Linked DNA regions of Methylibium petroleiphilum PM1. Each later gene encodes a partner of the first gene's protein in a complex. Links are inferred from orthologs where the notes say so. Each region holds a gene or a part of one and is shown on either strand. Other genes may lie near its edges.

Region 1 (3,612 bases):
GCACGTCCCAGCGCGGCGGGCTGCCGCGCTGCGTGAGCAGCGCGACGTCGATCGACGACAGCTGCTGCATCTCCTGCAGCAGGCTCGCCTCGATGCGGAAGCCCATCGCGACCCAGCCGATCGTCAGCGGCGCCTTCACCGGCACGGCCACCAGCTGGTAGGGCTCGCCGTCCAGCAGGACCAGGCGCTGCGTGGCGTCGGGGGCCGTGGCCAGCTGCCGCAGCGTGGGCAGGAAGCGCTCGGCGCCGTCGTGCGTGGCGGCCTTCAGGTTGAAGCGGGCATCGGTGAACACCGCCAGGCTCGCGCCGATGCGATCGCCCTGGTTGGCCAGCGCCGAGGCCAGCGTCTCGCCGTCGTTGCTGGCCACGGCGGCGCGGAAGCCGAAGTCGGACGCCAGCAGCCGCGCTGCATCGGTGAGCCGCCCCGCGTTCTGCGCCAGCAGGTGCTCGAACACCCGCTCGGCGGTGCGCAGCTCGGCGTTCACGGCGCTGCGGGCGTTGACGCTGATGCTGTTGCCGATCAGCAGCAGGCTGGCCAGCTGCACCACCAGCAGCAGGCCCAGGAACAGCGCGACGATGCGGAACTGCAGGCGCTTGGGCGTCATGAAGGCCGGCAGTGGCATCTCAGGGGGCCTTCGCGTCCAGCTTCACCGCGGCGGTGGCGGGGGTGCTGCCGAGCTTCAGTGGCTGGACCGGTGCCGGCCCGTCCACACCCAGCAGCGCGTGCCAGGTCTGCAGCTGGTGGTCGCCCGCGGGCAGCTCGAGCTGGGCGCGCCCGGCGCTGTCGGTGCGGGCGAAGTAGGGCGTGTCGACCACCCGGACGTAGGCGGTCATCGCGTCATGGATGTTGCAGCCGAGCACCGCGGTGCCGGGCTTGTCGAACACCACCGGTGCGGCCGGCGTGCCGGCGTAGAGCTTGAGCTCGAAGGTCTTGGTCGGCGAGAACGAATAGACGTGGTGGCGCACAGTGTCGAAGTTCGGGAAGCTGACGGCGGTGCCTGTCTGCACCGCCAGCACCGCAGGCGTGAAGCGCTTGTTCTTCTGGCCCAGCTCGGCGCTGACCCCGGGGGGTGCGGTGGGCGGGGTGCCCTTGACCTGCACCGCCACCACGGCGTCGGCCAGTGGCGTGCCCTCTTCGTCGGTCACCGTGATCACCAGCGGCACGGCATGAGCCGGCAGGCCGGCCAGCAGCAGGAGCAGGGTGGGCAATCCGGACAAACGGCGGTGCAGAGGCTTCATGGACGGGCAGGAGGCGATGGCGGCCGATCCGGGCCGGCCGGCGCGCATGATGCGCGAGCGCGAGCAATGGGGTGTCAGCCAGGGATATCGGCCGCGCGCGGACGTCCTGAAGGCGCGGCGACCCGACGCCTCAGGCCTGCAGCACGAGCCGCTGCGACGGGGTGCCGCGCGGCAGCTGGGCCGCCTGCATCGATCCCGCCAGCTGCAGCGCCAGCCGCTGCAGGCCGATCCAGGGGTCCTGCGGCCACTGCGGGTGCTTCAGACCCTTGACCAGGCCGTCACAGACATGGGCGGCCTCGATCAGGTGGTCGATCGTGCCGTCGCCGAGCCGGGGCAGCGCGCGCTCGAAGAGGCGCTCCTTGAGGCCCCAGATGCGGTTCTCGCGCAGCGCCATCGGCAGCGGCTTGCCGGCCGCGACGGCGTCCTTGCAGCGCCGCAATGCACGGATGTCCTCGGCCAGCGTCCAGTGCACCAGCACGGCAGCTTCGCCCTCGGCGCGCAGGCCGTCGAGCATGCGCAGCACGCGCGAGACCTGGCCGGCCAGCACCGCCTCACCGAGCTTGAAGACGCTGTAGCGCGCCACATTCAGCACCGCCGCCTCGACCTGTTCGAAGCTCAGTTCGCCGGCCGGGTACAGCAGGCCGAGCTTGGTGAGCTCCTGCTGGGCCGCCAGCAGGTTGCCCTCGACCCGGTCGGCAAAGAAAGCCAGCGTGCGCTGCCCCTCCTCGTCGGCGGCGACGCGCTGGTTCTGCGCCGCGAGGCGCTGCGCGATCCACTGCGGCAGCGCCTGACGTTCCACCGGGTCGAGGCGCAGCGTCACGCCGGCCGATTCCAGCGCGCCGAACCAGGCACTGCCCGACTGCTGGCGGTCCAGCCGCGGCAGCGTGACCAGCGTCACCACGCCCTCGGGCAGGTGTTCGCAATAGTGCTGGAGCGCCTGCGACCCGTCCTTGCCCGGCTTGCCCGACGGGATGCGGATCTCGACGATCTTGGCCTCGGCGAACAGGCTCATCGAGCTGGCCGCGCCGAGCAGCGAACTCCAGTCGAAGTGCGCGCCGGCGACATGATGGACCTCGCGCTCGGTGTGCCCGGCATCGCGCGCCGCGGCGCGGATGGCGTCGCTCGCCTCCAGCGCCAGCAGCGGCTCGTCGCCGTGCAGCGTGTACAGCGGACGCAGGCCCTTCTTCAGATGCGCATCGAGCTGGTCGGGCTTGATCTGCATGCGCTTGCGAGCCTAAGGGGCCGGCACGGCGGCGAGCTGGCGCATCACCTGGTCGACGATGTCGCTCTGCATGCCGCGGTAGAGCATGGCCTCTTCCTGTTCCTTGGCGAGTGCGTTGGTCTCGTTGTAGCTCATGTCGCGGCTCAGCAGCAACTCGGTGTCGCGGATCAGCAGCCGCCCGCCCGGCGTGCGCAGGCGAAAGCGCAGCCGCGTGCGCAGCGTGAACTCGCGCACCTGCCCGGCGGCGGTCTGTGCGGCGACCGACTTGTCGCGCACGTCCTCCAGCGCCTCGAGCACCACCTGGGCCTGGGCCGGCGACTCGACCACGCGCGTCGTGCCGCTGGCCTCGATGCTGCGCCGCAATTGCTCGGTGAACGGCGAGCGCTGCGGGAAGCCGACCAGCTGCACCGTCGAGAAGCTCAGTTTCGGCGGGCGGCGCAGCTGGAAACCGCAGCCGGACAAAGCAAGGGCCGACAGCGCGAGCGCGGCCTTCAGCGTGGTGCGACGGTGCAGAGGCGACATGCGGCTCACACCACCACGTTGACCAGCCGGCCGGGCACCACCACCACCTTCTTCGGCGTGCGGCCCTCGGCGAACTTCGCGAGCTCGGGGCTGGCCAGCGCAGCGGCCTCGATCGCCGCCCGGTCGGCCGACGCGGGCACCTTCAGCGCACCGCGCAGCTTGCCGTTGACCTGCAGCACCAGCTCGATCTCGTCCTGCACCAGCGCCTGTTCGTCGACCGCCGGCCAGGGCGCGTCGAGCAGGTCGCCGTGGGCCGCGGCGTAGCCGAGGTCCTGCCACAGCGCGTGCGCGATGTGCGGCGCGGCGGGGTAGAGCGCACGCAACAGGATGCCCAGGCCCTCGCGCAGCGCCGCGCGGTCGGCGGCGGTGTCGGCGAGCGCGGCGCTTTCCAGCGCATTGAGCAGCTTCATCGCGCCGGAGACGACAGTGTTGTACTGCAGGCGGTCGTAGTCGTGGCTCACCTGGCGCAGCAGCAGATGCACGTCGCGCCGCAGGTCGATGGCGGCGCGCGAGGCGTCGGCGAAGTCGGTGCCGGCGGCCTGCACGGCCTCGCGCTGCTTCGTCGCGAAGGCCCACAGCCGGCGCAGATAGCGGAAGCTGCCCTCGGCACCCGAGTCCGACCACGCGGCG
Region 2 (3,281 bases), 2.5 Mb from region 1 along the record:
TTGGTGGCGACGATCAGTTCCTGCACCTCGCCATCGGTGGCACGCGCCAGCAGTTTCTCCAGCCCGATGTCGTGCACCCCGATGCCATCGAGCGGGCTCAGCCGCCCCATCAACACGAAGTACAGCCCGTGGTAGCTGCCGCTGCGCTCGACCGCTGCCTGATCGGCCGGCGTCTCGACCACGCACAACTGCCGGCGTTCACGCGCCGGATCGAGGCAGGTGCTGCACACCGGGGCCTCGGTGAAGGTGTTGCAGCGCTCGCAGTGCCTCACCGTCGCCACGGCCTGCTCCAGCGCACGCGCGAGCCGCAGCGCGCCCTCGCGATCGTGCTGCAGCAGGTGGTAGGCCATGCGCTGCGCCGACTTCACGCCCACACCCGGCAAGCGGCGCAAGGCCTCGGTCAGCGACTCAAGCGTGGACGACGCAGCCATGCCTCAGCGACTCGATCATCAGGAACAGTCCGCGGCAAAGGAATGGCAGCACGCCACCGTCCCACCGAGCGGACGCCGCGGGTCCGGCTCTGCCGGCCCGCCAGCGTCGCCCCCTCGAGGGGGAGCGGCGCAGCCGCAACGGGGGGGAGCCATCAAAACGGCAACTTCATGCCCGGCGGCAGCGGCATTCCTGCCGTCAGCTTGCCCATCTTTTCCTCGCTGGTCGCCGCCGCGCGGCGCACCGCGTCGTTGAAGGCCGCTGCCACCAGGTCCTCGAGCATGTCCTTGTCGTCGGCCAGCAGGCTGGGGTCGATGGTGATGCGCTTGACGTCGTGCTTGCAGGTCATCAGCACCTTCACGAGCCCGGCACCCGACTGGCCCTCGACCTCGATCAGCGCCAGTTCGTCCTGTGCCTTCTTCAGGTTGTCCTGCATGGCCTGCGCCTGCTTCATCAGGCCGGCCAGTTGTCCTTTGAGCATGTCGTTCTCCGGTGGTTCGAATGGGTCAGACGGGTTTGATCGACCCCGGCACGATGCGGGCCGTCTTGAACTGCGCCGTGAGCTGCAGCACCAAGGGGTCGTTGTGGATCAGCGCCTCGGCCTCGCGCTGGCGCTGCTCGCGCGCCGCTGCATCGCGCCGTGCCGGCGTGTCGTTCACCACACCGGCCTCGACGTCCAGCACCACCGCGTGACCCAGCGCGGCGGCCAGTGCCGCCTGCAGGCGTTCGGCATGGTTCGGATTGCGCAGGCTCTCTCGCTCGACGCGCAGCCGCAGCCGCGTTTCGCCGGTATCGATGGCCACGCACTCGGCCTGCAGCGCCAGCTCGCGGACCAACGCCGCGATCGCGTTCGCATCGGTCAGCTGGCGCACCAGCGCGGCCCAGCGGTCGCCCAGCGGACCGCGGGTCATCTCGGTCGGCGCAGGACCACCAGCCGCGTCGTCGCGCGCGACGGTCGGTGGTGCGGGGCGCGGTGCCACCGTCGCCGGGGGCTGGGACATTTCTTCCGCCAGCGGGATGTCGTCCTCCCATGGCGGGACGCTGGACGGGCTCTTCGCAATCAGCGGCGCAGGCGGTCGGGTCGGCACGGGGTCCGCCTTGGACGGTGGCGCCACGGCAAGGCTCGCGGTTGCCGGCGAGCGGGCCAGCGGCACGGCAGGTGCCGAGCCACGCACGAGGGCGGTTGCGGCACGCGGCGCCGCTGCGGGCGTAGCCTGGCCCGGCCGCACCACCGTCTCGGTGCGTGCAGCACCCGGTGGCCTGAACGCCAGCATGCGCAGCAGCACCATCACCAGGCCGCTGTATTCGTCAGGCGCCAGCGCCAGCTCGGCGCGGCCGTGCAGCGCGATGCTGTAGAGCAGCTGCGTCTCGTCGGCCGGCAGCAGGCCGGCGCGCTGCACGAGTGCCGCGGTGTCGGGATCGGCGGCGTCCAGCGCATCGGGCAGCACCTGCAGCAACGCGAGCTGCTGCAGCACCACCGCCATCTCCTCCAGCGCACCCTCGGCCGACAGGCCCTCGGCGCGCAGTGCGTCGGCCGTGGCCACCACGCCGGCGCCGTCACCGGCGGCCAGCGCATCGATCAGCGCATAGACATGGCTGCGGCCCACGGCGCCTATCATCTGGCGCACGCCGGCTTCCTGGAGCGTGCCGGCACCGAAGGCGATGGCCTGGTCGGTGAGCGACAGCGCATCGCGCATCGAGCCGTGCGCGCCGCGCGCCAGCAGCCGCAGCGCCCCCGGCTCGGCCGAGATGCCTTCGGCCGCCAGCACCTGCTCCAGGTGCGCGAGCACCGTCTCGGGCGCCATTGGCCGCAGGTTGAACTGCAGGCAGCGCGACAGCACCGTGACCGGTACCTTCTGTGGGTCGGTCGTCGCCAGCACGAACTTCAGGTACTCGGGTGGCTCCTCCAGCGTCTTCAGCATCGCGTTGAACGCGGTACTGGAGAGCATGTGCACCTCGTCGATCATGAAGACCTTGAATCGCCCGACGACCGGCTTGTAGGCCGACTGTTCCAGCAGTTGCGAGATCTCGTCGACGCCGCGGTTCGAGGCCGCGTCGAGCTCGGTGTAGTCGACGAAGCGGCCGGCGTCGATGTCGCGGCAGGCCGGACACACACCGCAGGGCTGCGCGGTGATGCCTCCCTGACCGTCGGGCCCGGTGCAGTTGAGGCTCTTCGCGAGGATGCGCGACACCGTGGTCTTGCCGACGCCGCGCGTGCCGGTGAACAGGTAGGCATGGTGCAGCCGCTGCGAGGTGAGCGCGTTGGCCAGCGCCTGCACCACATGCTCCTGGCCGACCATCTCGCCGAAGTGGCGTGGACGGTACTTGCGGGCCAGGACCAAGGTGCTCATGCCCGGCAGTTTACCGGCCGGGGTGGAAGCCCCCGGCCACAGGGGTGCCGGATAATCGGTGCGAATCCGCGGCCTGCCCGCGCCGCGCCATCCGCTCATCGGGCCCCTGCCCTGCCGACCATGACCACGCCCACCCCCACCCCGCTGAGCTACGAACAGGCCGGCGTCAACTACGACCTGATCGACCCGCTGAAAGTGGCCGCGCAGCGTGCCGCCAAGGACACCGCGAAGAACCTCGCCGCGCACGGTTTCGGCGAAGTGGCGGCGTCGCGTGGCGAGTCGGCCTACGTGGTCGACGTCGGGCCGTTCTACCTGGCCAGCATCGTCGAGTGCCTGGGCTCGAAGGCTCTCGTCGCCGACGAGATGAAGGCGCTGACCGGCCAGAGCTATTACGCCGGCATCGCGCAGGACACCATCGCGATGGCGATCAATGACCTGATCACCGTCGGCGCGACGCCGCTGGTGGTGCAGGCCTACTGGGCCGCCGGCGGCAGCGAATGG
Region 3 (3,165 bases), 230 kb from region 1 along the record:
CCACCGGGCCGCGCACTTCGCTGGACACCAGCTTGTCCTTGGTCTGGCTGCTGAACTTGGGCTCGGGCACCTTCACGCTCACCACGCAGGCCAGCCCTTCGCGCATGTCGTCGCCGGCGATCTCGACCTTGGCCTTCTTGGCGAGTTCGTTGTCCTCGATGTACTTGTTGATCACGCGCGTCATGGCCGCGCGCAGGCCGGTGAGGTGGGTACCGCCGTCGCGCTGCGGGATGTTGTTGGTGAAGCACAGCACCTGTTCGCTGTAGCCGTCGTTCCACTGCATCGCCACTTCGACACCGATGTTGGTGTTGAACTCGCTCATCTTGTCGCCCAGCGCGTGGAAGATGTTGCCGTGCAGCACCTTCTTGCCGGTGTTGATGAACTCCACGAACCCCTTCACGCCGCCGGCGTAGGCGAAGTTGTCTTCCTTGGCGTTGCGCTCGTCGACCAGGCGGATCTTCACGCCGTTGTTCAGGAAGCTCAGTTCGCGCAGGCGCTTGGCGAGCACGTCGTAGTGGAAGTCGATGTTGGTGAAGATCTCTTCGTCGGGCAGGAAGTGCACTTCGGTGCCGCGCTTCTCGGTGTCGCCCACGATGGCCATCGGCGAGACCTCGAAGCCGTTGCGCATCTCCAGCACACGGTCCTGCGGGAATCCGCGCCGGAACTCCATGAGGTGCACCTTGCCTTCGCGGCGTACGGTGAGGCGCAACCACTTCGAGAGCGCGTTGACGCAACTCACACCCACGCCGTGCAGCCCGCCCGAGACCTTGTAGCTGTTCTGGTTGAACTTGCCGCCAGCGTGCAGCTCGGTCAGCGCGATCTCCGCGGCACTGCGCTTGGGCTCGTGCTTGTCGTCCATCTTCACGCCGGTGGGGATGCCGCGGCCGTTGTCGGTGACGCTGATGGAGTTGTCGGAGTGGATGGTCACCACGATGTCGTCGCAGTGGCCGGCCAGGGCTTCGTCGATGGAGTTGTCGACCACCTCGAACACGAGGTGGTGCAGGCCGGTGCCGTCGGACGTGTCGCCGATGTACATGCCGGGCCGCTTGCGAACCGCCTCCAGGCCTTCCAGGATCTGGATGGAGCCCTCTCCATAGGCCACCGACGCGTCCGAACCCACGGAGATGGCATGGCCTTCCGCCGACGGCACGGGTTGCTGCGTGACGCCGCTCTGGGCGTCGTGTTGCGGGGTCTTGGGGTCGCTCATGGGGGCTCTTTTCCATCACGGGGCCGGTGGACCGGCCCCTTCAAAAACGCTGCAGCGGGCTCGCGGCCCGCTGTGCTGGTGTCGGCTGGGTTGCGGGCTAGATCCGCATCGGCATCACCACGTACTTGAAGCCGCCTTGCTCGGGCACGGTGACGAGAGCCGAGCTGTTGGAATCCTGCAGCGACAAGGTGACCATCTCTTGGCCCATGTTGGCCAGCACGTCCATCAGGTAGGTGACGTTGAAGCCGATCTCGATGGCGTCGCCGCCGTAGTCGATCTCGAGCTCTTCCTTGGCCTCTTCCTGCTCGGCGTTGCTGGAGGCGATGCGCAGCGTGCCGGGGTCGAAGTTCAGGCGCACGCCCTTGAACTTCTCGCTGGTCAGGATGGCGGCGCGCTGCAGGCTGGCCAGCAGCGGCGCACGGCCCAGCGTCACGTGGTTCTTGTGGTTCTTGGGGATCACGCGGTTGTAGTCGGGGAACTTGCCCTCGACCAGCTTGGTCACGAACTCCATGCCCGAGAACGCGAACTTGGCCTGGTTGCCGGCGAAGCGCATCTCGATGGCGGTGTCTTCGTCCTTCAGCAGGCGCTGCAGCTCCAGCACGGTCTTGCGCGGCAGGATGACTTCCTGCTTGGGCATCTCCACATCGAGCGTGGCCTGGGCCAGCGCCAGGCGGTGGCCGTCGGTGGCCACCAGCGTGAGACTCTTGCCCTCGGCGACGAACAGGATGCCGTTGAGGTAGTAGCGGATGTCGTGCACCGCCATCGCGAAGTGCACCTGGGCGATCAGCGCCTTCAGGCTCTTCTGCGGCACGCTGAAGGCCGGGCCGAAATCAGCTGCCTCCTGCACCAGCGGGAAGTCTTCCGCCGGCAGCGTCTGCAGCGTGAAGCGACTCTTGCCGCCGGTGAGCGTGAGCTTGTTCTGCGCGCTGCTGAGCGTCACGTTCTGGTCGGCCGGCAGGGTGCGCAAGATGTCGATCAGCTTGCGCGCTCCGACCGTGGTGCTGAAGTTGCCGGCGTCGCCGTCGAACTCGGCCTGGGTGCGGACCTGGATCTCGAGATCGCTGGTGGTGAATTCGATCGCGTTGCCGGTCTTGCGCATCAGCACGTTGGCCAGCACCGGCAAGGTATGACGCCGTTCGACGATGCCGGCGACGGCTTGCAGTGCACCCAGAAATTTTTCCTGCGGGCTCTTCAAGACAATCATTTAAACCTCTTCAGGTAGTCGTTTTAGTAGGGGCCGGCACTTCGTGTGGACAAGGCCATTTTCGCTTGTTCCGGCAATCACTTAGCTGGGCTTCAACCCTGTGGGTCGTGGCTCGGTTTGCGCGGGAGCCGACCACAACAACTCTGGTGGCCTGGCTCGGGCTGTGGATGACTCTCTGCTTGTTCCGGAGTTGTCCCCAGCTTTGTCACTTGACGGCCTCGGCATGCGCATGCTTCAGCCCTTGAGGGTCTGTTCCAGCACGTGGAGCTGCTGGTTCAGTTCGGTGTTCTTGCCGCGCTCGCCGCCGATCTTGCGCACCGCATGCAGCACGGTGGTGTGGTCACGACCACCGAACAGCTCGCCGATCTCGGGCAGGCTCTTCTGCGTCAGTTCCTTGGCGAGGTACATGGCGATCTGGCGTGGCCGGGCGATGCTGGCGGGACGCTTCTTGGAGTACATGTCGGCGACCTTGATCTTGTAGAAGTCGGCCACCGTCTTCTGGATGTTCTCCACGCCGACCTGGCGGTTCTGGATCGACAGCAGGTCCTTCAGTGCCTCGCGGGCCAGCGCGATGTTGATGTCCTTCTGGCTGAAGCGTGCATAGGCCAGCACCTTGCGCAGCGCGCCCTCGAGCTCGCGCACGTTGGCGCGCACGTTCTTGGCGACGAAGAAGGCCACGTCCTCGGGCATCGGCGTGCCTTCGACGTCGGACTTCTTCATCAGGATCGCGACGCGCATTTCCAGCTCGGGCGGC

Evidence for each region.
Region 2: the proteins of holA (region 1) and dnaX are in contact, whole or in part, in a cryo-EM structure (PDB 8GIZ), measured with the Escherichia coli proteins. The link is inferred for Methylibium petroleiphilum PM1 from one-to-one orthologs.
Region 3: the proteins of holA (region 1) and dnaN are in contact, whole or in part, in a cryo-EM structure (PDB 8GIZ), measured with the Escherichia coli proteins. The link is inferred for Methylibium petroleiphilum PM1 from one-to-one orthologs.

Annotation. Positions count from the first base shown.
Region 1 is NC_008825.1:232,396-236,007, forward strand. Bases 415-3,309 are described here. They hold holA (DNA polymerase III subunit delta), read right to left. Parts: upstream 2,461-3,309; coding sequence 1,369-2,460; downstream 415-1,368. Other genes in these bases: MPE_RS01060 (EAL domain-containing protein), read right to left, coding at 415-622; MPE_RS01065 (methylamine utilization protein), read right to left, coding at 624-1,208; MPE_RS01075 (LPS-assembly lipoprotein LptE), read right to left, coding at 2,473-2,982; leuS (leucine--tRNA ligase), read right to left, coding at 2,988-3,309. Also shown: more of MPE_RS01060, read right to left, coding at 1-414; more of leuS, read right to left, coding at 3,310-3,612. UniProt on the Escherichia coli protein: Part of the beta sliding clamp loading complex, which hydrolyzes ATP to load the beta clamp onto primed DNA to form the DNA replication pre-initiation complex.
Region 2 is NC_008825.1:2,701,217-2,704,497, forward strand. Bases 359-3,281 are described here. They hold dnaX (DNA polymerase III subunit gamma/tau), read right to left. Parts: upstream 2,781-3,281; coding sequence 936-2,780; downstream 359-935. Other genes in these bases: recR (recombination mediator RecR), read right to left, coding at 359-431; MPE_RS12775 (YbaB/EbfC family nucleoid-associated protein), read right to left, coding at 584-910; MPE_RS12785 (AIR synthase-related protein), read left to right, coding at 2,901-3,281. Also shown: more of recR, read right to left, coding at 1-358. UniProt on the Escherichia coli protein: Part of the beta sliding clamp loading complex, which hydrolyzes ATP to load the beta clamp onto primed DNA to form the DNA replication pre-initiation complex.
Region 3 is NC_008825.1:1,070-4,234, reverse strand. The notes cover bases 359-3,165. They hold dnaN (DNA polymerase III subunit beta), read right to left. Parts: upstream 2,412-3,165; coding sequence 1,305-2,411; downstream 359-1,304. Other genes in these bases: dnaA (chromosomal replication initiator protein DnaA), read right to left, coding at 2,646-3,165; gyrB (DNA topoisomerase (ATP-hydrolyzing) subunit B), read right to left, coding at 359-1,207. Also shown: more of gyrB, read right to left, coding at 1-358. UniProt on the Escherichia coli protein: Confers DNA tethering and processivity to DNA polymerases and other proteins. Acts as a clamp, forming a ring around DNA (a reaction catalyzed by the clamp-loading complex) which diffuses in an ATP-independent manner freely and bidirectionally along dsDNA.